3 regions of the Cellulosimicrobium sp. So1_17 genome follow, and region 3 is predicted to be linked to each of the others. Evidence: predicted binding sites of a transcription regulator. Region 3 holds the regulator's gene; each other region holds the start of a gene.

Region 1 (10,013 bases), 1.5 Mb from region 3:
GGCGGGGACTCGGAGACCGACGTCAACGGCGTGAAGCAGACGGCCCGCTTCGACAAGAACATCTACATGAACGCCGGGGCCGGCCGCATCGCGCAGTGGATGGTGACGATGGACTACCTCCGCGAGCTGGGAGTGCCCTACGAGGTCTTCACCAACGCGAACGCCGACGCGTACCTCTACAACGAGCGCACCGGCGCGACCCCCGGGAACCCCGTCCGGTACCGGACCGCGAAGGCCGACGTCTTCGGCTACACGTCGGAGCTCCTCACCTACGCGACCGACCAGGGTGCGCTGGACCAGAAGCTGACTGCCGCCGACAAGGAGAACCTCCGCGCGTTCTTGCGCAGCTGGGGCTCACTGAAGGCCGACGGCACGTACCAGGGCGGGGACAACCGCGGGTACTCCGTCTACCCGTCGGCGTGGAACGAGCACGGCACGCCGCTGCCCGGCCCGGGGAGCGTCTCCGAGGTGCTCGGCTCGCGGATGGGGATGTACTTCCCGTTCGAGATCAACTGGGAGCAGTCGATGCTCATGTTCCAGCCCAAGGGCGGTATGGACGTGACCTACGACTACTTCGTCCGGGCGATCGGCAAGCAGAACGTGCAGTTCAACTCGCCCGTCACGGGCGTCGAGAACACCCCCGGCGGCGTGAAGGTGACGTACACGGCGCACAACGGGAAGGCGCGCCAGGTCGAGGCGGACTTCGCGGTCGTCTCGGCACCCGCAGGGCTCATGCGGCGCTGGTCCACCAACTGGGGCCCGGACATCGACGCGGCGCTCGGCGAGTTCGCCGTCGGGGCGCCGGCGGGCAAGATCGGCCTGCAGTACCGGTCCCGGTTCTGGGAGGACGACCACCGCATCTTCGGCGGCATCACGGAGACCGACATGGACCTCGCCCACGTCTGGTACCCGTCCTACGGCTACGGCGAGCGCAAGGGCCTCATGGTCGGCTACTACAACACGGGCACGAACGCCCGCACGTACGGCGACATGGCTCCGAAGCAGCGCGAGCTCCGGGCCGTCGAGCAGGGCGTGAAGATCCACGGCGAGAAGTACCGCACCGAGCTGGAGAGCTCGTTCTCCATCGCCTGGCACAAGGTGCCCTACATCGAGGGCGCGTGGGCGTACCCGAACACGCAGTCGTCGCGCTTCAAGCAGCTCCAGCAGGGAGCCGGGAACGTCTACTTCGCGGGCGACTGGATGTCCGAGATCTCGGCGTGGCAGCACGGCGCGTTCTGGGCCGCCCGGTACGCCGTCCAGGCGCTCCACACGCGGGTCATGACGTCCTGAGGTCGCCGTCGCTCGCCGTCCGCTCCCGTCACGACGACGGGTCGGACGGCGGGCTGGTCCCGACGTGAGGCTCAGAAACCCGAGTAGTTCGGGGCCTCGGCGGTGATCTGCACGTCGTGCGGGTGGCTCTCCTTGAGCGACGCGGACGTGATGCGGATGAAGCGCCCCTTCTCCTGCAGCTCGGGGACCGTGCGCGCGCCGACGTAGAACATCGTCTGGTGCAGCCCACCCACGAGCTGGTGCGACACGGCCTGGAGCGTGCCCTTGTAGGGGACCTGACCCTCGATGCCCTCCGGGACGATCATGTCGTCGCTCGTGATCTCGGCCTGGAAGTACCGGTCCTTCGAGTACGACTTCTTGCCGCGCGACGACATCGCGCCCATCGAGCCCATGCCGCGGTAGGCCTTGTACTGCTTGCCGTGGACGAGGATCGTCTCGCCGGGCGACTCCTCGGTCCCCGCGAGCATCGAGCCGAGCATGACCGCCTCGGCGCCGGCGACGATCGCCTTGCCGATCTCGCCCGAGTGGCGCATGCCGCCGTCGGCGATGACCGGGACCCCTGCCGGACGGGCGGCGAGCGACGCCTCGTAGACCGCCGTGACCTGCGGGACGCCGACGCCCGTGACGATGCGCGTGGTGCAGATCGAGCCGGGCCCGACGCCCACCTTGACGGCGTCCGCACCGGCGTCGACGAACGCCTGGGCGCCCTCGCGCGTCGCGACGTTGCCGCCGATGACCTGGACGTCGCGCGTCGCGGGATCCGTCTTGAGGCGGCGGACCATGTCGATGAGCATGCGGACGTTGCCGTGCGCCGTGTCGGCGACGAGCACGTCGACCCCGGCCTCGATGAGGGTGGTGGCACGCTGCCACGCGTCGCCGAAGTAGCCGATCGCCGCGCCCACGAGGAGGCGTCCCTGGCCGTCCTTCGAGGCGTTCGGGAACTGCTCGGACTTCACGAAGTCCTTCACCGTGATGAGGCCGGTGAGGTGCCCGTCCGCGTCGACGAGCGGGAGCCGCTCGATCTTGTGCTTGCGCAGCAGGGCGGTCGCGTCCTCGCGCGAGATGCCGGACGGGCCCGTGATGAGCGGCTGACGCGTCATGACCTCGTCGACCTTCGTCGTCGCCCACTCGGCGACGGGCGTGAAGCGCAGGTCCCGGTTGGTGACCATGCCGACGAGGCGCTGCTGCGCGTCGAGGACCGGGAAGCCGGAGATGCGGTACTCCCCCGCCGTCCGGTCGAGCTCCTCGAGCGTCGCGTCCGGCCCGATCGTCACGGGGTTGGAGATGATGCCGGTCTGCGTCCGCTTCACCAGGTCGACCTGGTAGGCCTGGTCCTCGATGGAGAGGTTGCGGTGCAGCACGCCGATGCCGCCCTGACGTGCCATCGCGATCGCCATGCGGGACTCCGTGACCGTGTCCATGGCCGCCGAGACCAGCGGGACGCGGATCGAGATCTCGCGCGTGAGGCGGGTCGTCGTGTCGATGTCCGACGGCGCGAGGTCCGAGTAGCCGGGCTGCAGCAGCACGTCGTCGTAGGTGAGCCCGAGGAAGCCGAACGGGTCGTGCCCGGGCACGGGCGAGGGGGCGGGCGTGGAACCGAGGGCGGGCGAGGCGGTCACATCCGAATTCTACGCCGCGAGGCCGCCCGGTATTCCCGCACGAGAACCGTCCCCGGCTCGCCCGCCGCGTGCCCGGCGGGCCCCGTCCGGCCGAGGCGCGGTGGTCAGCGCACGACGGCGAGGAGCTCGTGAAGCAGCCCCGGGAAGCTGCGCACGCGGTGCACCGTCGGGGCGAGCGGGAGGTCGGCTGCGACGTCGTCGCTGGGCAGGCCGACGAACACCGGGAGACCGGGGTTGGCCTCGAAGGTGGCGTGCACGATCCCGAGGTCGGGCCGGGTCTGCGTCGTCACCATCGCGACGGCCGCGGGGCGGACCATCGTCACGAGCTCGAGCGTGCGGTGGACGTTCGCCGGACCGGTGACGATCCGTGCCATCGCGCCGTGCGCTCCCAGCGCGGCCGCGAGCGCGTGCGCGGCGAGCGGCAGCGGCTCGTCGGGCGCGGCGAACACCAGCACGATGCGGCGCATGCGGCTGGGGTGGTTGCGCGGCGGGCCGCCCGCCGCGACGATCGCGTCCTCGCGCGACTGCGTGTACTCGCGCAGCGCACCGAGCGTCGCGTTCGCGAGGACGACCTCGGGCACCTCGCCGGAGGTCGCGAGGACCGTGCGCTCGGCGAGACGGTCGAGCGCCGGCTCCACCAGGTCGGACCACCAGTCGGCAGGGTCGACGCCCGCCGGGATCCGCAGCAGGCGGTCGCACGTGCGCTGGTCGTAGGCGATGGCCGCGTCGACGGCGTCGGAGACCGTCACGGGCCGCGCGTCGCGCAGCCCGCCGATCCGGGGTGCCGAGGGACCGCGCTTCTCCCCGCCCGGGACGGCGCGCAGGAACGGCCGCGGCCCGACGCCCCGCGGGGCCGGGCCGCCGTCGTCCTCGTCGTCCTCGTCGGCGTCGTCGGCACCGTCCAGGTCGTCGGCGTCGACGGTCGCGTCCACGGACTCGAGGGTCGCGTTCGTCCCACGGTGGGCCGCGAGCTCGTCGCCGTCGGCCGCGAGGGCGTTCCGGGCGGCGTCCGCCGGGGCCACGCCCTCGAGCGTGAGGCGCCGCATGATGAACAGGCGCGCGACGTCGTCGTCGGTGTAGCGACGGTGCGAGCCCGCCTGGTGCTCGGAGGGGCCCAGCCCGTAGCGCCTGTCCCAGGTGCGCAGGGTCGCCGGAGCGACGCCGAGGCGTCGGGCGACGACGGCGACGGCGAGACCGGGACTGTGGGACATGGTCGGTCGGGCTCCCTCGGGGTCGGGGGCGGACCGCACGGAGGTCATGGATCGATTCTGCCGATCACCACCAGGTCCCGCCACTCGCCGGACCCCACCTCGACCACACCGTGACCTCGTTCGCGCCGCGCGCTGTGCAGCACTTGTTCACGGTGCGGACGAACGCGCCAGGCCGTCGTGGCATCGCGCCGCCGGCGTCTCCCGGCCCGAGGTCGCGCCCGCGCGACCGGTCGCCTGGCGCGATGCTGGAGGCACGCGCGTCGAGACCTCGCCACGACCTGCGGATTCACGAGATCGACACAGGGACTTGAACAACCCCTGCAACGCTTGTAGGTTGTTCGCCATGGCAGAGATCTCGAGGCTCCCCGGACCGGTGATGGAACTCTGGGAATGGCAGTACCAGGGCTCGTGCCGCGATCAGGACGACACGTTGTTCTTCCACCCCGAGGGCGAGCGAGGCTCGACGCGACGACGACGCGCGGAGGCCGCCAAGGCGATCTGCCACTCGTGCCCGGTGATGATGCAGTGCCGCGAGCAGTCGCTGCGCGTGCGCGAGCCCTACGGCGTCTGGGGCGGACTGAGCGAGGACGAGCGCGCGGCGATCCTCGCCGGGTCGGCGCGCAAGACGGGCTGACCCCGACGGCTGACCGTTGCGGTCCGACGACGCACCGCAACGGAACGGCAGACCGGTCGGTGCGCGCGCTCACCACGAGCGCGCCGGCACGCCACGACGGGTGGGGCGACCCGTCGGCGGCACGACAGGGCCCCGCGACCATGACGGTCGCGGGGCCCTGTGGCGTTCGGTGCCGGCTGCGTCAGCCGACGACCACGGCGAGGATGTCGCGCGCGGACAGGACGAGGTAGTCCTCGCCGCCGTACTTGACCTCGGTGCCGCCGTACTTGCTGTAGATGACCTTGTCGCCGACGGTCACGTCCAGGGGGACGCGGTTGCCGTTGTCGTCGACACGGCCCGGACCGACGGCCAGGACCTCGCCCTCCTGGGGCTTCTCCTTGGCGGTGTCCGGAATGACCAGGCCGGATGCGGTCGTGGTCTCGGCCTCGAGGGCCTTCACGACGATCCGGTCCTCGAGCGGCTTGATGGGGACCGACACGTCGGACCTCCCCTTTCGCGATGAGAACTGCTGACGGTTGGGTCGAGCGCACCGTGGCTGGCCGTCGTCGCGGGTGCCGGCAGCCGGGTCGCTCGTGGGGTGGCCACCGTCGCTGACGGCGCCGACCCGCTGCCCAATCTAGGTCGCGGTTAGCACTCGGTCAAGGCGAGTGCCAGCGTGTTCGCGCAGGGCGACGCAGCACGGACCACCGCGCTCGCCGATCGGCACCTCGTCGGTCCCGGGCGCACGCGGGCGCACGTCCGTGGAAGGATCGACGCATGGACGCCGCCGCACTGTCGAAGCTGCTCAGCCCCGAGGGCTGGGCCCTGCTCGGCGCGCTGCCGCCCTACGACGAGCACCAGGCCCTCGTCCTGTCGGCGGGCCTGCGGGCGAAGGGTGTCGACCCCGACCTGGCCGCGGCCGCGCTCACGCAGTCGCGCCTGCGGGCCGCGGCACGCGCCAAGTTCGGGGCGTTCGCCGACGGGATGCTCTTCACCCAGCCGGGCCTCGAGCAGGCGACCCGGCTCGTCGTCGCGGTCCGGCACGCGCAGCGCTACCTCGGGGTCGGCGTCACCAAGGTCGCCGACCTCACGTGCGGGATCGGCGCCGACTCGCTCGCCTTCGCCGGGACCGGCCTCCACGTGCTGGCGACCGACGTCGACGAGCTCACCGCCGCCCTCGCGACCGTCAACCTGCGGCACTTCCCCGAGGCCGAGGTGCGCCACGGCGACGGGCTCGCGCTCGACCTCGCGGCCGAGGGCGTCGAGGGCGTCTACGCCGATCCCGCGCGGCGCACCCGCTCCGGGTCGCGCGTGTTCGACCCCCGGGCCTACGCCCCGCCGCTCGACGCCGTGTGGGCCCTGCGCGACCAGGTCCCGGCGGTGGGTATCAAGGTCGGTCCCGGGATCTCCCACAACGGGCTGCCGGCCGACGCGGAGACCGAGTGGGTGTCCGTCGACGGCGACGTCGTGGAGGCCGCCCTGTGGTTCGGTCCGCTCGCCCCTGAGGGGCCCGGGCGCGCCGCGCTCGTGCTCACGACCCGGACCGACGCCGACGGGACCGAGCACACCGTCGCGCGTGCGCTCGCGCACCGCCCGGGCGACGCCGACGTCACGGCCGACGCCGGCGACGTCGGGCACTACCTGTACGAGCCGGACGGCGCGGTGATCCGCGCGGGTCTCGTGGCGCACGCGGCGGCGGAGCTCGAGGGCCGGCTCCTCGACCGGACCATCGCGTACGTCACGACGGACTCCCCCGCCCCGGTGGGCGAGAACGGTCTCGCCGCCGGGCTCGCGCGCGGGTACCGCGTGCTCGACACCATGCCGTTCGGCCTCAAGCGGCTGCGCGCGTACCTGCGCGAGCGCGGCGTCGGGCGCCTGACCATCAAGAAGCGCGGGACGGCCGTGACGCCCGAGCAGCTGCGCAAGCAGCTCGCGCTCACCGGCGACGCCGAGGCGACGCTGGTCCTCACACGGGTCGGGGGTCAGCAGCGCGTGCTCGTCGTCGACCCCCTGGACCGGCCCATCGCGACCGGGCGAGAGGGCTGACCCGTGGAGATCCCCTTCGCCCGCTCGGAGCGCTCGACCGTCGGCCTCGAGTGGGAGCTCGCGCTCGTCGACACCGACTCGGGGGACCTGCGGCAGGTCGCGCAGACGGTGCTCGACGCCGTCCGGCCCGCCGGGGGCGGCGAGCACCCGTCCATCAAGCAGGAGCTCCTGCTGAACACGGTCGAGGTGGTCAGCGGCGTGCGGCGCACGGTCGGCGAGGCGGGCAGGGACCTCGAGCGCTCGATCGACGAGATCCGCGCCGTCACGGACCCGTTGCGCGTCGAGCTCATGTGCGCGGGCACGCACCCTTTCGCGCGCTGGGCGCAGCAGAAGGTCACCGACAAGCAGAGGTACACCACCCTCATCGACCGCACCCAGTGGTGGGGGCGGCAGATGCTCATCTACGGCGTGCACGTGCACGTGGGCGTCGAGGACCGCGACAAGGTGCTGCCGATCCAGCGCGCGATGCTCACGTGCTTCGCGCACCTGCAGTCGCTCTCCGCGAGCTCACCCTTCTGGGGCGGCAAGGACACGGGGTACGCGTCGAACCGCGCGCTGATGTTCCAGCAGCTGCCCACCGCAGGTCTGCCGTTCCAGTTCGAGGGCTGGCCCGACCTCGAGGGCTACGTCGCCGACATGCTGCACACCGGCGTGATCGACGACTTCAGCGAGATCCGCTGGGACCTGCGCCCGGCCCCTCGGTTCGGCACGCTCGAGACCCGCATCTGCGACGGCACGACGAACATCACCGAGCTCCTCGCCCTCGCCGCGCTGACCCACTGCCTCGTCGAGCACTTCTCGACGCTGCTCGACGAGGGCCGCGAGCTGCCGACGCTGCCCCCGTGGTTCGCGCAGGAGAACAAGTGGCGCTCGGCCCGCTACGGCATGGACGCGATCATCATCCTCGACCGCGCGGGGAACGAGGAGCTCGTCACCGACGCCGTGACACGACTCCTCACCGAGCTCGAGCCCGTGGCCGCGCGGCTCGGGTGCCTCGACGAGCTCGACGGGGTCCGCACGATCCTGCGGCGCGGCGCGTCGTACCAGCGCCAGCGCGCCGTGGCACGGCGCAACGGCGGCGAGCTGGACGCCGTCGTGCGCTCGCTGGTCGCCGAGATGCGCGCCGGCCGGCCGCTGTGAACCGCCCTCAGTAGTCCCGCAGGACGACGCCGCGCTCCGCGGCGCGCTCCGCGAGCCACCCCTCGGACCACTCGTTCGTGCCGCACGGCGACGACGACCGGTCCGCCGCCTCGCGCGAGTACCCGCCCCACGACAGCACGCGGCACGACGCGTCGGTCTCGACCGCACGCTGCCACTCGTCGTCCTCGGCGAACCCCGAGTCGACGGCCGACTGCACGACGTCGAAGTCGTGCCACCACTGGATCATGTGCGACAGCTCGTGCGCGAGGAGGAACTCCTTCGTCGCGGGGTCGGCCCCGTCCGCCCACCAGACGAAGAGGGTCCGCGGGTAGGAGGGGTGGAAGCAGCCCGCCACGCCGTCCTCATAGGCGTCGTGCTCCTCGACGTGCACCATCCCGCAGTTGTAGGCGGGGTCGTCGGTGAACACGACGTCGACCCCCTCGTTCGCGGGGTTGAGGGCGAGGAGCCACTCCGTGGGATCGGGGTGGGCGGGCAGGAAGGCCGGCGCGGACGACGTCCCACCCGGCACGGGGTCGGGCAGCGGCTCGGCGTGGTCACCCGCCCGCCAGCGGGCCTCCGCCCCCGACGCCGACGGCGCGGCGTCGGGACTCGGGTCCTCCCACACGGTGGGCGGCGGGACGGAACCCTCCTGCTCGGTCGGGAGCCCCGCCGCGTCTGCCGGGTCCGTCCCGCCGAGGGCGTTCAGGACGTACGCGGCGACGGCGACGACCACCACGAGGCCGGCCATCGCACCACGTCCACGACGGACGCGGCCGCGACGAGCCGTGCCGGAGGGTGCCACGTACCCGTACCCGTCCGTACGCACGGGCTGCGGCGGTGCGGCCTGGGCGACGAGGAACCGGTGCTGCGCCGACCAGTAGGCCGCCGCGCGCTCGGCGTCGGCGCGGTACGGTCCCGTCGAGGTCGCCGCCGCGTGCCACCACGCCTGCGCTCGGCGCAGCGCCTCCTCCGGGGTGAGCCCCGGCTCGGGAGGGCTGCTCACACGTGCGTCACGGTGAGCGGCATCGACGAGTCGACGCCGATGTCGAGGCGCGAGGGCGCCACTCCCGCGCGCACGACGGCGGACCCCAGGGCGGCGATCATCGCGCCGTTGTCGGTGCAGTACCGAATCGGCGGGATGCGCAGCTCGATGCCCGCCTCGGCGCAGCGCTTCGCGGCCATGTCCCGGAGCTGCGAGTTGGCGGAGAACCCGCCGCCGACCACGAGGGTGTCGACGCCGTGCCGCTCGCACGCGGCGATGGTCTTGGCCGTGAGGACGTCGGCGACGGACTCCGCGAAGGAGGCCGCGACGTCGTGCACGGGGATCTCCTCACCGGCGTCCTGCCGTGCCTCCACCCACCGCGCGACGGCCGTCTTGAGACCGGAGAAGGAGAAGTCATAGGCATGCTTCTCCTGGTCCTTGCGCGCCGTCAGGCCACGCGGGAACCGGATCGCGGTGGGGTCGCCCTCGCGCGCGAGGCGGTCGATGTGCGGTCCACCGGGGTACGGCAGGCCGAGGAGGCGGCCCACCTTGTCGAACGCCTCGCCCGCGGCGTCGTCGAGCGTCGAGCCGAGCTCGGTGACCGACGTCGCGACGTCGTCGACGAGGAGGAGCGAGCTGTGCCCGCCGGAGACCACGAGGGCCATCACGCGCTCCGGGAACGCGCCGTGGACGAGCTCGTCGACGGCGGCGTGCCCGATGACGTGGTTCACGCCGTACAGGGGCTTGCCGAGCGCTAGGGCGAGCGCCTTCGCCGCGGACGCGCCGATCGTCAGCGGCCCGACGAGCCCGGGACCCGCGGTGACGGCGATCGCGTCGACCTCGGACAGGTCGACGTCCGCGGTGCGGAGCGTGCGCTCGAGCGTGGGGATCATCGCCTCGAGGTGGGCGCGCGACGCGACCTCCGGGATGATGCCGCCGAACCGCGCGTGCTCGTCCATGGAGCTCGCGACCGTGTCCACGAGGAGCTCGCGACCGCGGACGAGCGCCACCCCGGTCTCGTCGCAGGACGTCTCGATGCCGAGCACGAGGGGCTCGCCGCCGCTCGCGACCACAGAAGAATCCATGGGCCCAGGGTAGTCGCGCGGAGGCCG
Region 2 (10,013 bases), 810 kb from region 3:
GACGGGACCAGCCACAGGTGGTCGTCGGAGCACGTGTCCTCCAGTCCGTGGATCAGGTCCTTCGGGTCCACGGTCGGCACGATCGTCGGCGACGGGACGTCGGGGAGCTTCTCCGCGTCGGGGTCGAACGCCCTCGGGTCGAACAGGTGCAGCCCGTACCCCGCCTCGGTCTGGGCGCGCAGGAGCTCGACGATCCGCTGCCTCGTCTTCGTCGGGTTCGAGTGGATGACGCTCAGGACGTCCTGGGCCGTGTCGCGGTAGCCGAGCCCCGCACGCCCCCCGACCTCGACGAACGACGCGAACCGAGACCACTGCACGCACGTCTCGGCCTGGAGCAGCGTCCACGTGTTGATCATCGTGTTCATGCCCTCGTGGGGCGTACGGATGCGGAGCGCGTCCTGCTTGGCCCTCCAGTACGCGGCGAGGCGTGCGCGCTCGGCGTCGACGGCCGGGACGTCGGCGTGCAGGTCCGCGTACTTCGCCTGCATCGCCCGGCCCGCCGCGTCGCGCGAGCCGTAGCCCAGCAGGTAGACGAGGCGCTTGGTCTCTCCGGGCTGCAGCACGATCTCGTGCTGGAGCGCCCCGCAGTGGTTCTGCGTCGTCGCGCTCGTGTCGGAGCCGTGGCCGCGCTCGATCGCGATCGGGTTCGACTCGGTGCGGTAGGGGCCGATGAAGCTGTCGCGCAGCGAGTCGTACGACGACGGCGTCTCGCTCGACGCGAAATAGTGGAACGTCCACGGCTCGTAGTAGAAGTCGTACTCGACGATCCCGTCCTCGTACGAGGACCCGGACGCGTACAGCGACATCTGCAGGTTCTGGTTGTCGATGGTGATCGTGTGGAAGCTGAACTCCACGTAGCCGGAGACCGTGAGGCGCCGCTCCCGGTCCGTCGTGTTCGTCAGGCGCACGTCCCACACCTCGACGTCGTCGTCGACCGGGATGAAGACGGTCTGCTCGGCGTCGACGCCCTTGTACTCGGCCCGGAAGGTCGAGTAGCCGAGCCCGTGCCGCGTGGTCCACCGGCCGGCCCCGCCCGCGGCGTCGACCTCCTCGTCCGGCCCGACGAACGGCTTGCCCACCGGCTGCCACGACACCGACCAGTAGTCGCCGTCGTCGGCGTCGCGCACGTACACGTAGTGGCCGGGGCGGTCGAGCGGCACACCGTTGGGACGGAAGCGCGTGATGCGGCCCTGCTGCGAGCTCTTGTAGTACGAGTACCCGCCCCCGGTGTGGGACAGGACCGTGCACAGGTCCTTCGTGCCGAGGTAGTTCGTCCACGAGACGGGGACGTCGGGGCGCTCGACGACGTACTCGTCGCGCGCGGTGTCGAAGCGGCCGTAGCGCATCGTTGCTGGGGTTCCTCTCCGGGGGGCTGCTCGGGTGGTCGTACGTGCCCGACGGCGCGTGGTCGCCGGGGTGGGTGCGTCCGGCTCGTGCCGGGTGCGGCTCAGACGCCGGCGGTGACGAAGCCGCGGAGCCAGTCGAGCAGCTCGCCGGCCTTCTCAGGGCTGTCCGCCTCGACGAACATGCGCAGCACGGGCTCGGTGCCGGAGAAGCGCAGGAGCGCCCAGTTGTCGTCCTCGAGGAGGATCTTCGTGCCGTCCAGGTGGGAGACGGACACGACCGGGTACGGCCCGACGTGCGTGAGCGGCTCGGCCGCGAGCCGACGCGGGACCTCGACGCGCATCTCCGGCGTCGCGGGCACCCCCGCCTCGAGCGTGTACAGGCGGCCCGTGATCGCGTAGACCGTCGCGCGCAGCTCGGAGATCCGCTTGCCGGTGCGGGCCAGCATCTCCGCGACGAGCGCGCACGCGAAGATCCCGTCCTTGCCGAGGATCCAGCCCCGGATCGTCAGGCCGCCCGACGACTCTCCGCCGAGCACCGCGCCGATCTCCTCCATCCCCGCCGTGACGTGCTTGAACCCGACCTTGACCTCGCGCGACTCCTCGCCGAAGTGCGCCGCGAGGCGGTCGAGCAGGTGCGTCGTCGCGAGGTTGCGCACCACGCCGCCCGTCTCGCCGCGCACCTCGTGCAGGTACCAGTACAGGAGGAGCAGGAGGTCGTTGGTCGAGATGTACTCGCCGGTCTCGTCGACGATGCCGATGCGGTCGGAGTCGCCGTCGGTCGCCATGCCGAGGTCGTATCGCCCGCCGCCCTGCCGGATCATCGACACGAGCGTGCTGAGGCGCTGCAGGTCGGGCGCCGGCGCGACGCCGCCGAACAGCGGGTTGTGCGCCGCGTGGATGAACTCCGAGCGCACGCGCATGTCGGACAGGATCGTGCCGAGCGTGAGCTGGCTCGTCCCGTACATCGGGTCCACCACCACCTGCAGGTCCGAGCCGCGCACCGCGTCGACGTCGATGATCCGCTCGATCGCGTCGACGTACGGGTCGGTGAGCGCCCGGTCCACGACGACGCCCGTGCGGCGCGCGACGTCGATGTCGAGCGTGATGACGTCGTCCACGGAGAGCGCGTTGGCCTCGTCCTGGTACCGGTCCGTCTCGTCGTCCAGCGGTAGCGACCCGTCCTGGCGGAACACCTTCATGCCGTTCCACTCGGGCGGGTTGTGGCTCGACGTGACGATGATCCCGTACGCCGCGCCGAGGTACGGGGCGGCGAACGTCACGAGAGGCGTGGGGACGTCGTCGGGCAGGAGCGTGACCGCGATGTTGTTGCCCGCGAAGACCTCCGCGGCGGCGATCGCTGACTCGCGCGACAGGAAGCGGCGGTCCCCGCCGATGACGACGCCCTTGCCGTCGAGCCCCTGGCGCACGGTCTCGTTCGCGATGGCCTGGCACAGCCGGCGGACGTTCGCGAGCGTGTAGCCCTCGCCGATCACCGCACGCCAGCCCCCGGTGCCGAACACGATCTTCGTGTCCGTGTTCTTCGTCGGGACGAACAGGCGCTTGAGGACGACGTCCGCGGCCTCCTGCAGCTCGTCGGGCGTGTTGATGCCGCGCACCTCGTCGGTGTCGTAGATCCGGTACGAGGAGATCCGCCGACCGGCCCCGATGACGCGGCGCGCGAGCTCGGTGAGCCGGTGCTCGCCGCCCGCGGCCATGGCCTCGAGCTCGCGGAAGAGCAGAGCCGGCGAGGCGACGTAGGCGCCCACGTTGACCTCGGGTCGCTCCCCCACCGGCGCGCCCGCGCGGTCCTCCGGCTCGAGGATCGCGCTGATCTCGCCGCCGGCCCGCACGACGAGGCCCGAGCTCGGCTGCGGCTCGTCGACGACGGCCGACAGCAACGACAGGTCGGCCCCGGTCAGCGTGTGGCGCGTGAGCACGCCGAGGAGCGACTCGGGACGCAGCAGCGGCGTGTCCGCGTAGGCGACGAGGACAGGACCGTCCGCGCCCACGCCGAGGACGGACGCGACCGCCTCACGGGCCGCGAGGACCGCGTCACCCGTCCCCCGCGGCTCGGGCTGCTCGACGTAGACGACGTCCTCGCCGAGCAGCTCGCGCACCGTCGGGTCGTCGGGCGAGACCACGACGACGACGCGGCGCGGGTCGACGACCTTGCGCACCGTCGCGACGGCGAGCTCGACGACGGTCGCGTCCCCGAGCGGCCGGGTGAGCAGGTCGCGCGACGCGGCGTCGTGACCGGCGGCGAGGACCACCGCGGCACGGGTGGCCCGGAGCGGCGACGCGGTGGCCGAAGCGCCGGACGGACGGGGCGCCGGCGCCGTGGACGGACGGCGCGTCGGTTCGGTGGACGGAGCGGTCGTCAGGGCGGTCGTCGGCGCGGTCATGGCGTCCTCACTGGTCGGCGCAGGCCGGCCCTGACACGAGCGGCAGGCGCTTTTGTCAGGAGTCCGTACTAGTACGATCCCGATCATAGGTCCGTCCGGAGCGTCCAGGGAACCCCGTACCCGTGCACGACGGGCGAGACATCCCCCGCGCGGCGGACGGCCCATCGCGGCGCCCGGGTGACAATAGGGACATGAGTGGCCCGGACCAGCCCTACCCCCTGCACGGAAGCATCGAGGTCGAGGACGCGAAGGAGATCCTCCGCAAGGCCATCCGGACGAACCGACAGTCCCGCTCGGAACGGCTCCGCAAGGAAGCGGCCGTCGCCATCGCGGACGTGATCGAGACGATCCCCGAGGTCGCGGCGGCGACGTGCGTCGCGACCTACGCCGCCCGCCCCACCGAACCCGGCACCGCCGAGATGCTCGAACGGCTCGCCGCGCGCGGCGTGCGCGTGCTGCTGCCCGTGCTCGGCGCCGGGCTGCAGCGCGACTGGGCCGAGTACGCCGGCCCGGCGGACCTGCAGGTCCGCGCGCCCGGCCGCCCGCCCGAACCCGGCACCGCACCCCTCGGGCCCGAAGCCCTCGCGCTCGCCGACGTCGTCGTCGCGCCCGCGCTCGCCGTCGACTCGCGCGGCGTACGGCTCGGCCAGGGCGGCGGCTGGTACGACCGCGCCCTCGAGCACACCCGGCCCGGCGCCAGGGTCGTCGCCGTCGTCTTCCCCGAGGAGGTCTACGACGCCGACGACCGCCCTCTCCCCCTCGAACGGCACGACAAGACCGTCGACGCCGTCGCCACCCCCCTCGGCTGGCGCTGGCTCCCCTGAGCCCTCGTCGTCGCCGCGCTCCCGTCGTCGGTGCGCGCTGGTCGTCGGTGCACGCGCGTGGCCGGGCTGGGTGGCCGGACCGGGTCACGCGCTCGGGCTGCCGCGCCGTCACCTCCGGCCCGTCGTCCTCGCTTCACGCGCGCGGCTCTACGCCCTTCGCACGTCACCCGCCCCGACCCTCGTCGTCTCACCCCGGTCGTCCCGCACCAGGCCGTGACGAGCACGACGCGCCCGCCCCGTCGGCCGGCGGCCACGCGCACCACCAGCCCGCGTCACGCCGTCGCGCGCCGACAGGCACGACCGACCCGCACCGTCGGGCGGTGACGGGCAGGACGAGCGGCGGGGTCGAGGTGTGTGCGAAGGGCGTAGAAGCGCGCGCGAGAAGGCGACCCGACAGGAGGTGGCGACGGCGCGCCAGCCCGAGCACACACCTCGACCCCGCCGCGGACACGACCACGAGCGCGCCAGCCCAAGCACACATCTCGACCCGCCGCGGACGCGACCCGAGTGTCCGCTACGGGACGAGCGTCAGCTCGTCCGTCCCCGCGTCGGCGACGGCCTCGACGGTGAAGGGCCAGGCGAAGGTCTCGCCGCGCGCCCAGGTGCCGAGCTGGTCGTCGTAGTGCTTCGACGCCGGGTGGCCGGACGCGCCCGTCACGGTGACCCACGTGGAGCGGTCGAGATCGGCGAGGTCGACGACCATGCGCATGGACGGTCCGGCGGTCACCTCGAAGGAGCCCGACGCCGCGTCCCAGGCCGTCGCGTTGACGATGGACGAGCCACCAGGCATGCCCACCGGGTCGGGGTTGACGTAGTCGCGCACGGGCGCCGGGATCGACGACCCGCCCAGGACGGGGTGCTCGAGCGCGAGCTGGTGCAGCTTGCCCCACGCCCAGTCGGAGGGCTGCTTGCTCTGCTCGACGGTGAGGTCGAGCCGGGCGGAGATCAGGGCCTGCGTCAGCACCTCGTCACGGGTCTCGACGACGCTCACGGTCTGCCGGTCGTCCCAGAACGCGTCCGTGGGGTTCTCGACGAGCCGCTGCACGACGGCGAGCCACCGGCTGCCGCCGCTCGGCCGCGCGGACTCCGGCAGCTCGTCCCAGAACGTCAGCTCGAGCAGGTTGCGCCACACGGCGGCGAAGTACGCCGCGGCGGCGGAGTCGGTGTCCGTCCGGTAGTCCCAGTCGGCGAGGAGCTCCTGGCCCTGGGCGGCGAAGTCGTCGTCGATGTCCTGGTCGAGCAGGATCGGGACGAGCGCCTCGGCGTAGGGGCTGCGGTCGTCGACCTGGATCTCGTTCATGGTGTCGACGTCGACCGCCCGCCCGGCTGCGATCTCCTCCTCGAGGAGCTGGCGGATGCGCTGGGAGCGGTATCCGTAGTCCCAGTCCGTCGTGAGGAACGGTTCGAGGCCGGCGGGCAGCACGGCCTGGTTGGCAGCCACGACGAAACCCTCGGCGGGGTCGACGACGCGCGGCATCTGGTCGCTCGGGACGTAGCCCTGCCAGTCGTAGCGTGGGTCGGACCCGTCGCGGGGCCACGTGCCGTCGGACGGCACGGCGGCGTCGGGCACCGTCTGGCGGACCGGGATCTTCCCGGGGGCCTGGTAGCCGATGTGGCCGTCCGCGGTGGCGAAGACGATGTTCTGCGCGGGCACCTCGAACAGGGCCGCGGCGGCCTGCATGTCCTCGGCGTTCGCGGCGAGGTTGAAGGCGAAGACCGCGTCGGCGGTGCGGCCGGGCTCGAGCGCGGTCCACTGGAGCGAGACGGCGTACTCGCCCAGGCGTGTGTCCGGAGCGGGGGTGTCCTCGGCGGAGGCGGTCGCGGGGACGACGGTCGAGACGATCGGGCCGTGGACCGTCGAGCGGATCTCGAGCTCGACGTCGTCCCCGCCCGCGACCTCGAGGGTCTCGGTGCGGACGTCGAGCGGCTCCCACGTGTCGCCGCGCAGGTAGGTGTCGTCGCGCACGCGCTCGACGAAGAAGTCCGTGACGTCGGCGCCCATGTTGGTCAGCCCCCACGCGAGCTGGGCGTTGTGCCCGATGACCACGCCCGGGAACCCGGCGAAGGAGAAGCCCGCGACGTCGAAGGCGCAGTCGGGGCCGACGGTCGTGCAGTGCAGTCCCACCTGGGCCCAGATGCCGGGAGCGGAGAGGCCGAGGTGCGGGTCGTTCGCGAGGATCGGCTGCCCGCTCGCCGTGTGCTCGCCGGAGACGACCCACGAGTTCGAGCCCGTCCCCTCCCCGCGCCCGATGAGGACGGGGACGGCGGCGAGCGCGCGGTCCGCCGACGCGACGGCGGCCTGCAGACCCTCGGACGAGTACGTCTGCGCGGCCTCCGGCGAGAGCTCGGCGGAGACCCGCTGCGGGTTCTCGAGCTCGCCCGGCTGGAGGATCGGCGCGTTGACGTCCGAGGGGTACGCCGGGAAGAGCTCGGCGACGCGCGCGGGGTCCTGGAGCGTGCCGTACGCGAGCGCCCGGTCGAGCTCGTCGTCGTAGTTGCCGCGCAGGTCCCACGCCATGGCCTTGAGCCACGCGAGCGAGTCGATGGGGTCCCACGGCTCGGGCTCCGCGACGTCGACCTGCAGGCCGAGCACCGTGTACTCGAGCGCGACCTCGCCCGGGCTGCGGTTCTCGAGGTAGGCGTTGACGCCCTCGGCGTAGGCCTGGAGGTACGCCTTCGTCTCCGGGGCGACGATGTCCCACTCCTGCTCGGCGACCTCGCGCCACCCGAAGGTGCGCGTGACCTTGTCGGCCGCGATCGCGTCCGGGTTGTCGCCCACCAGCTCGGTGAGCCGTCCGGACGTGACGTGCCGGCGGTAGTCCATCTCGAAGAAGCGGTCCTGCGCCTGGACGAAGCCCTGGGCGCGGAAGAGGTCCTCGGGGGTGTCGGCGTAGATCTGGGGGACGCCCTGCGCGTCGCGGAGCACCGTGACCTCGGCGTCGAGCCCGGTGAGCGTGATCTCGCCGCCCGTCTGCGGCAGCGGCCGGCGGACCGTCGTGACGACGAGCACGGTCACCGCCACGAGCACGACGACGAGCAGGGCAGCGACGGCGACGAGCACGCGCCGGCCGGTGCGCCGCGCCGGGCGCGTGCCGGTCACGGTCTCAGGGTCGTCACCGGCAGGCTTCTCGACGGGTTCGTGCGCAGACACGGTGCGAGACTACCCCGGCCGGGGTCCACGCCCGCCCGCGTATGATTGGCACTCGGAAGATTCGAGTGCCAGCGAGTGTTGACCTGGCGGCAGAGGCCCGGCCCCCGTCGAGTCGCCGTCACGTGAACGAGGAGAACCCGTGCCCACCTACGCGTACACCTGCACCGCCTGCGGTCACGCCTTCGACATCCACCAGTCCTTCGCGGACGACGCCCTCACGGTCTGCCCGGAGTGCTCCGGGCGCCTGCGCAAGGTGTTCTCGTCGGTCGGCGTGACCTTCAAGGGTTCCGGCTTCTACCGGACCGACTCGCGCTCCGGCGGGAAGTCCGGGTCGGCGTCCACGAGCGCGAAGAGCTCGTCGAACGGCAGCGCGAGCAGCCCGAGCACGTCGTCCGGGTCCTCCTCGGACGGCACCTCCTCGAGCTCGTCCTCGTCGACGAGCTCGACCGCGAGCACGCCCGCCTCCTGACCGGTCCCGGTCAGCCGCGCGGCAACCTGCCGCGCACGGTCGACCACAGGCCCGCGTCGTCGGCATCGCCGCCGCCGTGACGGGCCTCACCACCGCCGTCGTCCCCAGGGACGACGGCGGTCCTGCGCCGCTCGCCGCTACGGTCGCGGCCATGGTCTCGACCCCTCGACCCGGCGGCTCCCTGCCCGACGACGCCCGTGCGCGTGCCCGCTCGGCGCGCCGTCGTGCCGGGGTGCTGTGGTGGCGCCTGCGGTTCGCCGTCGCCGCGCTGTGCTGCGGCGTCGCCGCGGCCACGGCCGTCTCGGCACTGAGTCCTGATCCTCCGCCCACCGTCCCCGTCGTCGTGACCGCGCGCGAGGTCTCCGCCGGTGCCGAGCTCGCCGCGGCGGACGTCCGGGTCGTCGACGTCCCCGCTGACCTCGCGCCCGAGGCTCTGCGGTCGCCGGACGACGCCGTCGGACGGTCCGCCTCCGTCCGTATCGCGCCGGGGACCGCGCTGCAGGAGTCGCTCGTCGCTGCGGGCGACCTCGTCTCCGCGGCGCCGCCCGGCACGGTCGTGGCTCCTGTGCGCCTCGACCCCGGGATCAGCGGGCTCCTCGCCGCCGGCGACCGGGTGGACCTGCTCGTCGCGTCCGCCGTTACGGGCCTGACCGGCGTCGCCGGCGAGCCCGCGCCGGCCGACGGTGCGAGCCCCTACCTCGCGCGGGGCGCCGTCGTCGTGCCCGGTCGACCGGGCGAGTCGGCCTCGGGTGGGTTGCTCGGCTCGCCGACCGTGACCGGTGAGCAGGTCACGCTCGTCGCGGTGCTCCCGGAGGAGGCGGAACGGCTCGCGGCCGTCGCGGGCTGGGGCCAGGTGACGGCAGTCCTCGTCCCGTGAGGCCGCCGTCGCAGCCTGACGCACGACCGTCCGGAGCCCGAGACCGCTGTTGCCGCTCGTCCGACCCGTTGCGAAGATCGTTCCTGCACTTGTCGTGGCGCCGCTGCCACGCGGACCAGCGACAGGAGAGGTATCTGCATGAAGGGCGTGTTCAACGGGTTCAAGGAGTTCGTGCTCCGCGGGAACGCGATCGACCTCGCGGTCGGCGTCGTCATCGGTGCGGCGTTCGGCGCCGTGGTCACCGCGATCGTCGACGGGCTCATCAGCCCGCTCATCGCGGCGCTCTTCGGTCAGGTCGACCTCACACAGGTGGCGACCTTCGAGGTCAACAACGCCGTCTTCAGCCTCGGCCTGATCCTCGACGCACTGTTCAAGTTCCTGTGCGTCGCCGCCGCGGTCTACTTCGTCATCGTGCTGCCGATGAACCACCTCGCCGCGCGACGCAAGAAGGACGTCGAGCCCGAGCCGGAGGCCCCGGCCGAGGACGTCCGCGTCCTCCAGGAGATCCGCGACCTGCTCGCCGCGCAGGCCGGCGCACCGGGTCAGGGCGGACCGGGCTCGCCCGGTGCAGGACCCACGGGCGGCCCGCTCGGCGGTCCCACCGACCGGTTCTGACCGGCTCCGACCGGAGCTCTCGGCGGAACGAGGCCCTCGGCGCACCGCGTCGAGGGCCTCCTCGTGCCCGCCCCGCCGCGGTCCGTGCCCACGGCGCGGCCGCCCCGGTTCGTGCGTGTCAGTGCTTCCCGTAGTGCGGGGGCACGTCCTGCAGCAGTCGGTCGTCGTTCTGTCCACTGCCTGCGCCGTCGGTCGTCGCCGGGTCCCCCCAGCCGCCCGGGCGCTCGTCGTCGCTCACCCCGGCAAACGCCGCCGTCTCCGTGCCGCGACGTACCGCGCGGCGAGGCCGCCGGGCGCCGGGACGTCCCGGCGTCGGCTCCTGGGAGGTG
Region 3 (10,013 bases):
AACGGGGCCACGTACTCGGGTGCGCTCCTGCCGCAGCTCTTCGGCAACCTGTGGTCGCTCGCGGTCGAGGAGCAGTTCTACCTCCTGTGGCCCGTGCTCGTGGTCGTGCTCTGCTCGGTCCGCCCGCTGCGCCGCGCGACGCCGTGGGTCGCGGGCGCGATGGCGCTCGCCTCGGCCGCGCTCATGGTGGTGCTGTACGAGCCGGGGACGGACCCGACGCGCGTCTACGTCGGCACCGACACCCACCTGTTCGCGCTCATGACGGGGGCGGCGCTGGCGTTCTGGCACGTGCGACCCGTCGACCGGAGCGCCTCGGCGGGCACCGACGGGGGCGCTCCGCCCGTCGTGGCCGGGACACGCACCTCCCTCCTCCCGGGCGGGCCGCGCGTACGCACCGACCGGGGGCGGCTCGGGGTCCTCCTCGGCGGGGTCGCCGGCCTGGCCGTCCTCGTGGTCGCGGTCGCGACGCTCCGCTGGGACGCGGAGCTCACCTACCGCGGCGGTCTGGTCGTGTGCGCGGTGGCGGCCGCCGCGCTGCTCAACGCGATCGTCTGCCTGCCAGGGCTGGGAGCGCTGCTCGACAAGGGTCCCCTCGGCTGGGTCGGACGACGGTCGTACGGGCTGTACCTGTGGCACTGGCCGGTGCTGGTCCTCGTCGGCGCGGTGGCCGGTCCCCGCCCGCCCGGCGACGTCGACCCCGTGGTGGTCGCAGTCACCCTCACGGTGACCGTGGTGGCGGCCGCAGCCTCGTACCGGTACGTGGAACGCCCCGTGCTCACCTCCGGCCTGCGCGGCGCGGCGCACCGCCTCGCCCGCACGGCGCGTCCCCGCGCGGGCGAGCAGGGCGCGCTCTCGAGCGCGGGCTGGGCGCTGGCCGCGGCCTGCACCGTCGTCCTCGGGCTGGCCGTCACGGGGGTCGTCGTGGCGCCCGCGACGTCGAGCGTCGAGCAGCAGATCGCCGCAGGGGAGCGGGCCGCGCGCGAGACCCGCGAGGCCGGCTCCGCCGCGTCGGCACCGCAGTCCCTCGCTCCCGTGGCCCCCGCGACCGGGGCCCCGGCAGCCGAGGACTCCGTGCCCGAGGACCCTGCCGGTCAGGACACCGCTGCTCCGGGGCCGCCGGACCCGAGCGTCCCCACGGAGGCAGGCGCTCCCGAGGACCAGGCGCCCCCCGTGCCGCCCGCGGGCGACCAGGTGTCCGTGGTCGGGGACTCCGTGACGCTCGCGAGCACCCCCGCGCTGTCCGCCGCGCTGCCGGGCGTCTACGTCGACGGCGCGGTCTCCCGGCAGATCCAGGACGCCCCGGCGATCCTGGCGGCGCTGCGGGACGCCGGCACCCTGCGTCCCTTCGTCGTCGTCGCGCTCGGGACCAACAGCACCGCGAGCGCCGCGACCCTCGATGCGGTCCTCGCCGCCGTGGGTCCGGAGCGCCGCGTCGTCCTCGTGACGGGCTACGCGGACCGGCCATGGGTGGCACCGACCAACGGCCAGATGGTCGCCGCGGCGAGCAGGCACCCCGGGGTCGTGGTCGCCGACTGGTCGGCGACGGCCACGGCCGACCCCTCCCTCCTCGGCCCGGACGGGGTGCACCCGACGCAGGCAGGGTCGGGTGCCTACGCCTCGGTCGTCCTCGACGGTCTGACGCGGGCCGCCGCCCTCGGGTGACCGTGACGGCGCGGGTGAACCGGGGCCCGGGTCGGCGTTTCGTCTAGCGCCCGCCGGTGTTTGCCGACATCGTGTACCCGACCGCGAAATGTGCGAATGGCACGAGTCCTCCACACCGGGGGACGTCGGTGCGCGCCGGCGGTCGTCGTACCGAACGAGGAGACGCGATGAGCGACACGAGCGCCGGCGGCCCGCCGCGCGACGAGAACGACCCGAGCGTGCCGCAGGAGCCGGGGGCACCCGACCTGCCCGGTGCGGCGCAGCCCGAGCCCGCAGCGCAGCCCGAGCCCGCAGCGCGGCCCGAGCCGGCTGCACCGCTGGACCCGTACACGACCGCCGGCGCGCCCCCGGCCGAGCCGACCTCGTCGGCTCCCGGCGAGCCGACACCGTCGGCGGCTCCTGCCGAGCCCCCGGTCTCGCCCTACGGCGGACCGGACCCTGCCCCGTCTCCCGGGAGCGAGCCGCCCGCCCAGCCCTACGGGTCGCCGCCCGCGGGGCAGCCCTCGTACGGGCAGGGGCCGCCGCCGGGACAGCCCTACGGCCAGCAGCCGGCACCCGGTCAGCCGTACGGCCAGCCCGGCTACCCGCCGCCGGGTCAGCCGTTCGGCCAGCCGGGCTACCCGCCGCCGGGTCAGCCGTTCGGCCAGCCGGGCTACCCGCCGCCGGGTCAGCCGTACGGCCAGCCCGGCTACCCGCCGCCGGGGACGCCCTACGGCCAGGTCGGCCAGCCGGTGCAGATCGGCGAGGCGTTCACGTACGGCTGGAACAAGTTCACGCAGAACGCGGGCGTGATCATCGGCGGCGTGCTCACGTACGTCGCCGCCCTGGCCGTGCTGAGCATCGTGTTCTACGCCCTGCTGATCGGTACCGCCGCGACCAGCATCGACCCCGTGACGAACGAGATCAGCACCTCGGGCGGCCTCGTCTTCGGGTTCGGCCTCTTCGCGTTCATCGCCGTCATGGCCGTGCTCGGGTTCCTCGTGCAGGGCGTGGTCGTCAACGTCTCGCTGCTGGTCACGCGCGGCAAGAAGCTCGAGTACGCCGACTTCTTCCGCCTGCCGAACGTCGGCAACGTCATCCTCACCGCGCTGCTCATGGGGCTGGCGATCGGCATCCTGAGCATCACGATCGTCGGGGGCATCGTCTTCGCGTTCTTCGCCCTCTTCACGATCTTCTACGTCATCGACAAGAACCTCGGGGTGTTCGACGCGTTCAAGGCGAGCTTCACGGTCGTGAGCAGGAACCTCGCGACCGTCCTGCTGCTGTTCCTCGCGGTCTACGCCGCGCAGATCGTCGGCTCGCTGCTCTGCTACGTCGGCCTGCTGGTCGCGCTGCCCGTCGCCCAGATCGCCACCGCGTACGTCTACCGACGCCTCAACCAGGAGCAGCCCGTCTGACGGTCCTGCGCACGACGAGAGGGAGGTGCCGCCCGGCGCCTCCCTCTTCTCGTGCCGGCCGGTCTCTCGAGGCCGCTCGGCGCGCCGGCGAGCGGTGGCCGGCAGGAGCGGTCATCGTAGGAGCCAGGACGCCGTCCCGAGAAGGAGCGAGGTGGACCCATGACGCAGGATCCCGCCAACCCCGGCGACGAACCACGCCGCGACAGCCCCGAGGGGGCCGGAGGCGCCGACCAGGACGCGTCGCAGGCCTCGTCGCCGGCTGGGCCTCCGCCGGCAGAGCCCGCGCCGGCAGAGCCCGCGCCGGCGGAGCCGTCGCCGGAGGAAGGCCCGCCCTCGTACGGGACCTCGGGGGACACGGGAACGCCACCGGACGTCGGCTACCCGCCGCCCGTCGCGGGTGCGCAGGCCGGCTACCCGCCACCAGGCGCCGGATACCCCCCGCCGACCTCCGGCCCGGGAGGCGGCTACCCGCCGGGCGCCACGCCCGGATACCCGCCGCCCGGGGCACCGGCGAGCGGGTACACGGGTCCCGCCTTCGCCGTGGGCGAGGCGATCTCGTACGCCTGGCGCAAGGTCACGTCGAACCTCGGTCCGTGGATCCTGGTCGCGCTGATCCTCATCGCCGTGAACGTCGCGTGGAACCTCATCACGGGCAGCTTCGACCGGTTCACGGACTCCTACGACTTCGGCGACACGAACTTCGCGGCAGTCAGCGGGATCACGGTCACGAGCGTCCTGCTCTCGGTCCTCGGCGCGATCATCAGCTATCTCATCACGGCGTTCCTCACGCGGGGTGCGCTCGACGAGTCGGCGGGGCGGCGGCCGGACGTCGCAGCCTTCTTCCGGATCGGGAACGTCGTCAACGTCGTCCTGGCCGCCTTCCTCGTCACGATCCTCACCACGATCGGCCTGTTCCTGTGCGTCCTGCCGGGCATCGCCGTCGTGATCTTCTCCGCGTTCGTCTACTACTTCACGCTCGACCAGGGCCAGGACGCGATCAGTGCGATCCGGTCGAGCTGGTCGGTCGTCGCGAAGAACTTCGGGTCGGTGTTCCTGCTCCTGCTCGCGCTGCTCGGCATCAACATCCTCGGCGCGATCCCGTGCGGGCTCGGTCTGTTCGTGACGATCCCGCTGAGCTACGTCGCCGTCGCGTTCGCCTACCGCCGCCTCGTCGGCCAGGTGCCCGCCTGACCGTCGTCCACCGAACCGGCCGGCGCCCTGCGGGGTGCCGGCCGGTCGAGTGCGGCGCCGTCACCGAGGGTCAGGGCGCCGTCACGAAGTCGATGAGCTCCTCGACCCGCCCGAGCAGCGACGGCTCGAGGTCCGCGTAGTTCCGGACCGTGCCGAGGATGCGCTGCCACGCGCGCGCGACGTCGGCCTGGGACGACGCCGGCCAGCCGAGCTCGCGCAGGATGCCGCGCTTCCACTCCGTGCCGCGCTCGATCACCGGCCACCGCTCGAGGCCGACCCGCCCCGGCTTCACGGCCTGCCAGACGTCGACGTACGGGTGGCCCAGCACGAGGACCGTCCCCCGCGGGACCGTGCGCAGGGCCGCGTCGGCGAGGCGCTGCTCCTTGCTGCCCGGCACGAGGTGGTCGACGAGCACCCCGACCCGCTGCTGCGGCGTCGGGCCGAAGTCCGCGAGCGCGTCGGCGAGGTTGTCGACGCCGTCGAGCAGCTCGACGACGACCCCCTCGACGCGCAGGTCGTCGCCCCAGACCTTCTCGACGAGCTCGGCGTCGTGCTTGCCCTCGACCCAGATGCGGCTGCCGCGCGCGACGCGGGCCCGCTGACCGGCGACCGCCCGCGACCCGGACGCGGTCCGTGCGGGTGCGGCGGGCGCCCGCGAGGTCACGGGCGCCGTCAGCTCGACGGGCGCGCCGTCGACCCAGAACCCCGGGCCGAGCGGGAACGTCCGCGTGCGGCCCGCACGGTCCTCGAGGACGACGACGTGCATGCCGCCGGACTTCTCGACCCGCACGACCGCCCCCACCCAGCCCGTCTGCACCTCCTCGACGACGAGGCCGCGCTCGGCCGCCTGGGGGCGCGAGACGCGGCGCGCGCGGTGGTGGGGCGTCGCGGGGCCCCCGAGGACGTCGGATCCGTAGCGGTCTGCAGGCACGCAGCCACCCTAGGTTCGGGTGTCGCGCCGCGCGGCGCTGCGACACGCCCCGCACGTCTCGCCGCACCGTCCCTCCGGACGGGCGGACCGGCGTGCCGGGTGGTACGACGGTGCGGTGACCGAGACCCCGGAGCGCGACCGGCAGCGCTGGCGCGTCCTGGCCGTGTGCCTCTCCGTCGGGTTCGTCACGACGCTCGACGTGTCGATCGTCAACGTCGCCCTGCCCTCGATCGAGGAGTCGCTCGACGCCGGCCCGAGCCAGCTGCAGCTCATCGTCGCCGGGTACACGCTCGCGTTCGGCCTGGCACTCGTCCCCGCGGGCAGGCTCGGGGACGCGGGCGGGCGCCGTCGCCTGTTCATCTCCGGGCTGGTCGGGTTCGCGGTGTTCAGCCTCGCGTCCGGGCTCGCCCCGACCGACGACCTGCTCGGCGTCGCGCGCCTGCTCCAGGGTGTGAGCGCCGGACTGCTGAACCCCCAGGTGGTGGGCCTGATCCAGCAGCTCTTCGCCGGTGCGGAGCGCGGGCGGGCGTTCGGCCTGTTCGGCGCCACCATCGGCGTCTCGACGGCGATCGGCCCGCTGCTGGGCGGCGTCATCCTCGCGGTCGCCGGCTCCGCCGACGGCTGGCGGTGGATCTTCCTCGTCAACATCCCCGTGATCGCCGTGCTGCTGCCCTTCGCGTGGCGGCTCGTCCCCGCGCCCACGCCCGCGCGGGGGCGCGGGCCGCGCCGGCTCGACCTCGTCGGGCTCGCCCTGCTCGCCGCGGTGACGGTCGCCGTCATGCTGCCGTTCGTCACGACGACGGGTCGTGACGACGACCCGTCGCGCTGGTGGTGGCTCGCCCTGGGTCTCGCGGTGGGGGTCGTGGCGGTGGCCTGGGAGCGTCGCTACCAGCGGCGGACCGGGGCCGCCGTGCTCGACCCGCAGGTCCTCGGGCTCTCGTCGTTCCGCAACGGTGCGCTGCTCGGCATGGCGTACTTCGCCGGCTTCACGGGGATCTTCCTCGTCGTCACGCTCTACCTGCAGGACGAGGTCGGCTACACGCCGCTCCAGTCGGGGCTCGTCGGGATGCCGTTCGCGGCGGCCTCCGGGGTCTCCGCCTGGCTCGCCGGTCGCGCCGTCGCGCGGCTCGGTCGCCGCCTGGTCGTCGCCGGTCTGGTGCTCGTGCTGGCGGGGATGGTGACCGCGGACGTGGTCGTCCGGACGCTCGGGGACGAGCCCGCCGTCGTCGGGTGGGCGCTCGCGGCGGCTCTGCTGGTCGCCGGGTCGGGCAGCGGCATGGTCATCGCGCCCAACCAGACGCTCGCCCTCGCCGAGGTGCCCGTCGCCAGCGGCGGGGTGGCCGGGAGCATGATCCAGGTGGGTCAGCGCATCGGGTCCGCGGTGGGCATCTCGGTGATCCTCTCGGTGTACTACGGCGGCCTCGCCGCCGGGGCCGACGGCGCGCGGGCGACGGGACGCGCGATGCTCGTGACCATCGGTCTCGTGGCCGTCGCGCTGGTCGTCGGTCTGGTCGACCTGCGTTCGCGCGGAGCGGAGGCAGCCTCGACCCGGGCACCGGCCGCGTAGAGTTGGCACTCGACGGGCGAGAGTGCCGATGCCCCGGGTGCGTGCAGCGCCGGGTGGCGGTACGCGGGGACGCAGGAGGTGGACGTGAGCGAGGAACGCCGGCTGGAGGTCTTGCGGGCGATCGTCGAGGACTACGTCCTCACGCGCGAGCCCGTGGGGTCGCGCGTGCTCACGGAGCGCCACGGCCTCGGCGTCTCGCCGGCCACGATCCGCAACGACATGGCCGCGCTCGAGGACGCCGGGTACATCGCGCAGCCCCACACGTCGGCGGGCCGCATCCCGACGGACAAGGGCTACCGGCTCTTCGTCGACCGGCTCTCGGGCGTGAAGCCGCTCTCCGCGCCGGAGAAGCGCGCGATCGAGACGTTCCTGTCCGAGGGCGTCGACCTCGACGACGTCATCGCGCGCGCCGGACGGCTGCTCGCGCAGCTCACCGGCCAGGTCGCCGTCGTGCAGTACCCGTCGTTGCGCCGCTCGGGGCTGCGCCACCTCGAGCTCGTCCCCGTCGGGCAGGAGCGCCTCCTCGTCGTCATCATCACCGACACGGGGCGCGTCGAGCAGCGCACGCTCGAGGTCGCCAGCGTCCCGGACGAGGGCACGCTCGCCGAGGCCCGCGCCCGGCTCAACGCCGCCGCCGCAGGCAAGCGGCTCGCGGACCTCACCCCGGGGCTCGCCGAGGTCGCGGAGACGTTCCACCCCGACGACGCCCCGCTCGTGCGGGCGGTCGGCGAGCTCGTCGCGCAGACGCTCGCGGAGGAGAGCGAGGAACGCCTCGTGCTCGCCGGGACGGCGAACCTCGCGCGTGCCGGCATGCGCTTCGAGCACGCGCTGCGCCCCGTCCTCGAGGCGCTCGAGGAGCAGGTCGTGCTCCTGGGGCTCCTCACGGAGATGGCCGCCGAGTCCGGCGTCAACATCCGGATCGGTCACGAGAACCGGCTCGAAGGGCTCGTGGAGACGTCTGTCGTCACGACGGGCTACGGTAACGACGGGGACACGGTCGCCCTGGTCGGCTCCATCGGCCCCACGCGCATGGACTACCCCGGGACGATCGCCGCCGTCCGCGCGGTCGCCCGCTACCTGTCGCGGGCGCTCGGCACGTGACCGGCCGCGCAGCGACGACCACCGACGACCGATCGACGACCATCGACCCCGTCGGGCCCGATCCCCGGCGCCCGGCACCAGCAGAGAGTGACGTGTGAGCGACTACTACGAGATCCTCGGCGTGGCCCGCGACGCCAGCCCGGACCAGATCAAGAAGGCCTACCGCAAGCTCGCCCGCGAGCTGCACCCCGACGTCGCGGGGGAGGAGTCGGGCGACCGGTTCAAGGACGTCGCGCGCGCCTACGAGGTGCTGTCCAACCCGGAGAAGCGTCAGCAGTACGACCTCGGCGTGGACCCGACCGCCCCGGGCGGCGGGGCCGGCGGCCCGATGGGCGGCGGCTTCGGCTTCCAGGACATCTTCGAGACCTTCTTCGGCGGCGGCCAGGCGCAGCAGGGCCCGATCCCGCGGGCGCGCCGCGGCCAGGACGCCCTCGTGCGCCTCGACATCGACCTCGCGGAGGCGACGTTCGGCGCCAAGCGCGAGCTCCAGGTCGACACCGCGGTCGTGTGCGGCACGTGCGGCGGCTCGTGCTGCCGCCCCGGGACCTCGCCGCGCACGTGCGAGGTGTGCCACGGCCGCGGCACGGTCCAGCGCGTCGCGCGCTCGTTCCTCGGCCAGGTCATGACGAGCGCCCCGTGCGCCGCGTGCCAGGGCTTCGGCACCGTCATCCCGGAGCCGTGCGCGGAGTGCTCGGGCGAGGGCCGGGTCCGCAGCCGTCGCACGATCAGCATCAACGTGCCCGCGGGCGTCGACACCGGGACGCGCATCAAGCTCACGTCCCAGGGCGAGGTCGGCCCGGCCGGCGGTCCGGCCGGCGACCTGTACGTCGAGATCCGTGAGCGCAACCACGACACGTTCGTGCGCCGCGGCGACGACCTGCACTGCACGCTCCAGGTGCCCATGACGGCGGCCGCGCTCGGCACCGTCCTGGAGCTCGAGACCCTCGACGGCGCGCAGGAGATCGACCTGCGCCCCGGCACGCAGCCGGGTCAGATCGTCACGCTGAAGAACCTGGGAGTCGGGCACCTCCACGGCGCGGGTCGCGGCGACCTCAACGTGCACATCGAGGTCCAGGTCCCCACGGCGCTCGACGAGGAGCAGGAGCAGCTCCTGCGCTCGCTCGCGACGCTGCGGGGCGAGGAGCGTCCCGACCCGCGTCTGTCCGCCGCGCACCCGGGCGTGTTCTCGCGCCTGCGCGACAAGCTCTCCGGACGCTGAGGGATGCCCGTGAGCGAGCCGCGCCCGTGAGCGCCCCCGTCTTCCTGGCCGAGACCGGCATCGACCGCGTCGCCCCCGGCGACCGGTACGTCCTCGACGGTGCCGAGGGGCGCCACGCGGGGGTCGTGCAGCGCAAGGCGCGCGGCGAGCGGGTCGACGTCGTCGACGGCGACGGCGTGCGCCTGCGCTGCGTCGTCGAGGACGCCGACGCGGGCACGGTGACGCTGCTCGTCCAGGAGGTGGACCGCGAGCCGGCGCCGGACGTCGTCGTGACGCTCGTGCAGGCGCTCGCGAAGGGCGACCGCGACGAGATGGCCATCGAGGCGGCGACCGAGGTCGGCGTCGACGCCGTCGTCCCGTGGCAGGCGGAGCGCTCCGTCGTGGTGTGGCGCGGCGAGCGCGCGGCGAGGTCGCGGGCCCGCTGGCTCGCGACCGTGCGCACCGCGACGAAGCAGGCCCGGCGGGCGCGACTCCCGCTCGTCGCCGAGCCCGTCGACTCGCGCGGTCTCGCGGTGCGCGCGGCGGAGGCGCTCGCCGCGGGAGGCCTCGTGCTCGTCCTCCACGAGGAGGCGACGACGGCGCTCGCCGACGTCCCGCTGCCCGCGCCCGCGGCGGACGGCGCCCCGGCCCCGGAGGTGCTCGTCGTCGTCGGGCCGGAGGGCGGGATCTCCGAGCGCGAGCTCGAGACGCTGACCGCCGCGGGGGCGGTCGCCGCCCGGCTGGGGCCGCACGTCCTGCGGACGTCCACGGCGGGACCCGTGGCCATCGCGCTCCTCGCGCAGCGGCTCGGGCGCTGGGGCGTCGACCGCGCCTGACGACGGGCGGCCGACCGGGTGCCGGCCCGGGCGGGGACCGGGGTCGTGGACTAGCCTCGGCCGCATGACGAGCACCGAGACCGACTGCCTCTTCTGCCGGATCGTCGCGGGCGAGGTCCCTGCGGACGTC

What was found. The regulator HrcA, encoded in region 3, represses chaperone genes, less so after heat shock. The targets are predictions, from matches to a motif close to TTNGCACTCGNNNNNNNCGAGTGCNAA.
Region 1: a site for HrcA is predicted at 5,382-5,408, ahead of groES (co-chaperone GroES). Genes of this name have one in related genera too.
Region 2: a site for HrcA is predicted at 7,769-7,795, ahead of ACZCLJ_RS17785 (FmdB family zinc ribbon protein). Genes of this name have one in related genera too.

Annotation. Positions count from the first base shown of each region.
Region 1 is NZ_CM143702.1:1,744,838-1,754,850, forward strand. Features, by position in the region: gene ACZCLJ_RS07710 (flavin monoamine oxidase family protein) at 1-1,290, shown strand, start outside; gene guaB (IMP dehydrogenase) at 1,362-2,909, opposite strand; gene ACZCLJ_RS07720 (MerR family transcriptional regulator) at 3,014-4,168, opposite strand; gene ACZCLJ_RS07725 (WhiB family transcriptional regulator) at 4,464-4,754, shown strand; gene groES (co-chaperone GroES) at 4,936-5,232, opposite strand; gene ACZCLJ_RS07735 (class I SAM-dependent methyltransferase) at 5,511-6,779, shown strand; gene ACZCLJ_RS07740 (glutamate--cysteine ligase) at 6,783-7,919, shown strand; gene ACZCLJ_RS07745 (hypothetical protein) at 7,927-8,922, opposite strand; gene tsaD (tRNA (adenosine(37)-N6)-threonylcarbamoyltransferase complex transferase subunit TsaD) at 8,919-9,986, opposite strand.
Region 2 is NZ_CM143702.1:4,024,504-4,034,516, reverse strand. Features, by position in the region: gene ACZCLJ_RS17805 (GH36-type glycosyl hydrolase domain-containing protein) at 1-1,346, opposite strand, end outside; gene ACZCLJ_RS17800 (NTP transferase domain-containing protein) at 1,448-3,748, opposite strand; gene ACZCLJ_RS17795 (5-formyltetrahydrofolate cyclo-ligase) at 3,940-4,572, shown strand; gene ACZCLJ_RS17790 (penicillin acylase family protein) at 5,087-7,633, opposite strand; gene ACZCLJ_RS17785 (FmdB family zinc ribbon protein) at 7,863-8,192, shown strand; gene ACZCLJ_RS17780 (SAF domain-containing protein) at 8,344-9,069, shown strand; gene mscL (large conductance mechanosensitive channel protein MscL) at 9,208-9,684, shown strand; gene ACZCLJ_RS17770 (hypothetical protein) at 9,803-10,013, opposite strand, start outside.
Region 3 is NZ_CM143702.1:273,472-283,484, forward strand. Features, by position in the region: gene ACZCLJ_RS01175 (acyltransferase family protein) at 1-1,662, shown strand, start outside; gene ACZCLJ_RS01180 (DUF2189 domain-containing protein) at 1,830-3,059, shown strand; gene ACZCLJ_RS01185 (DUF2189 domain-containing protein) at 3,219-4,250, shown strand; gene ACZCLJ_RS01190 (DUF3097 domain-containing protein) at 4,321-5,181, opposite strand; gene ACZCLJ_RS01195 (MFS transporter) at 5,297-6,748, shown strand; gene hrcA (heat-inducible transcriptional repressor HrcA) at 6,833-7,849, shown strand; gene dnaJ (molecular chaperone DnaJ) at 7,944-9,068, shown strand; gene ACZCLJ_RS01210 (16S rRNA (uracil(1498)-N(3))-methyltransferase) at 9,095-9,883, shown strand; gene ACZCLJ_RS01215 (HIT domain-containing protein) at 9,948-10,013, shown strand, end outside.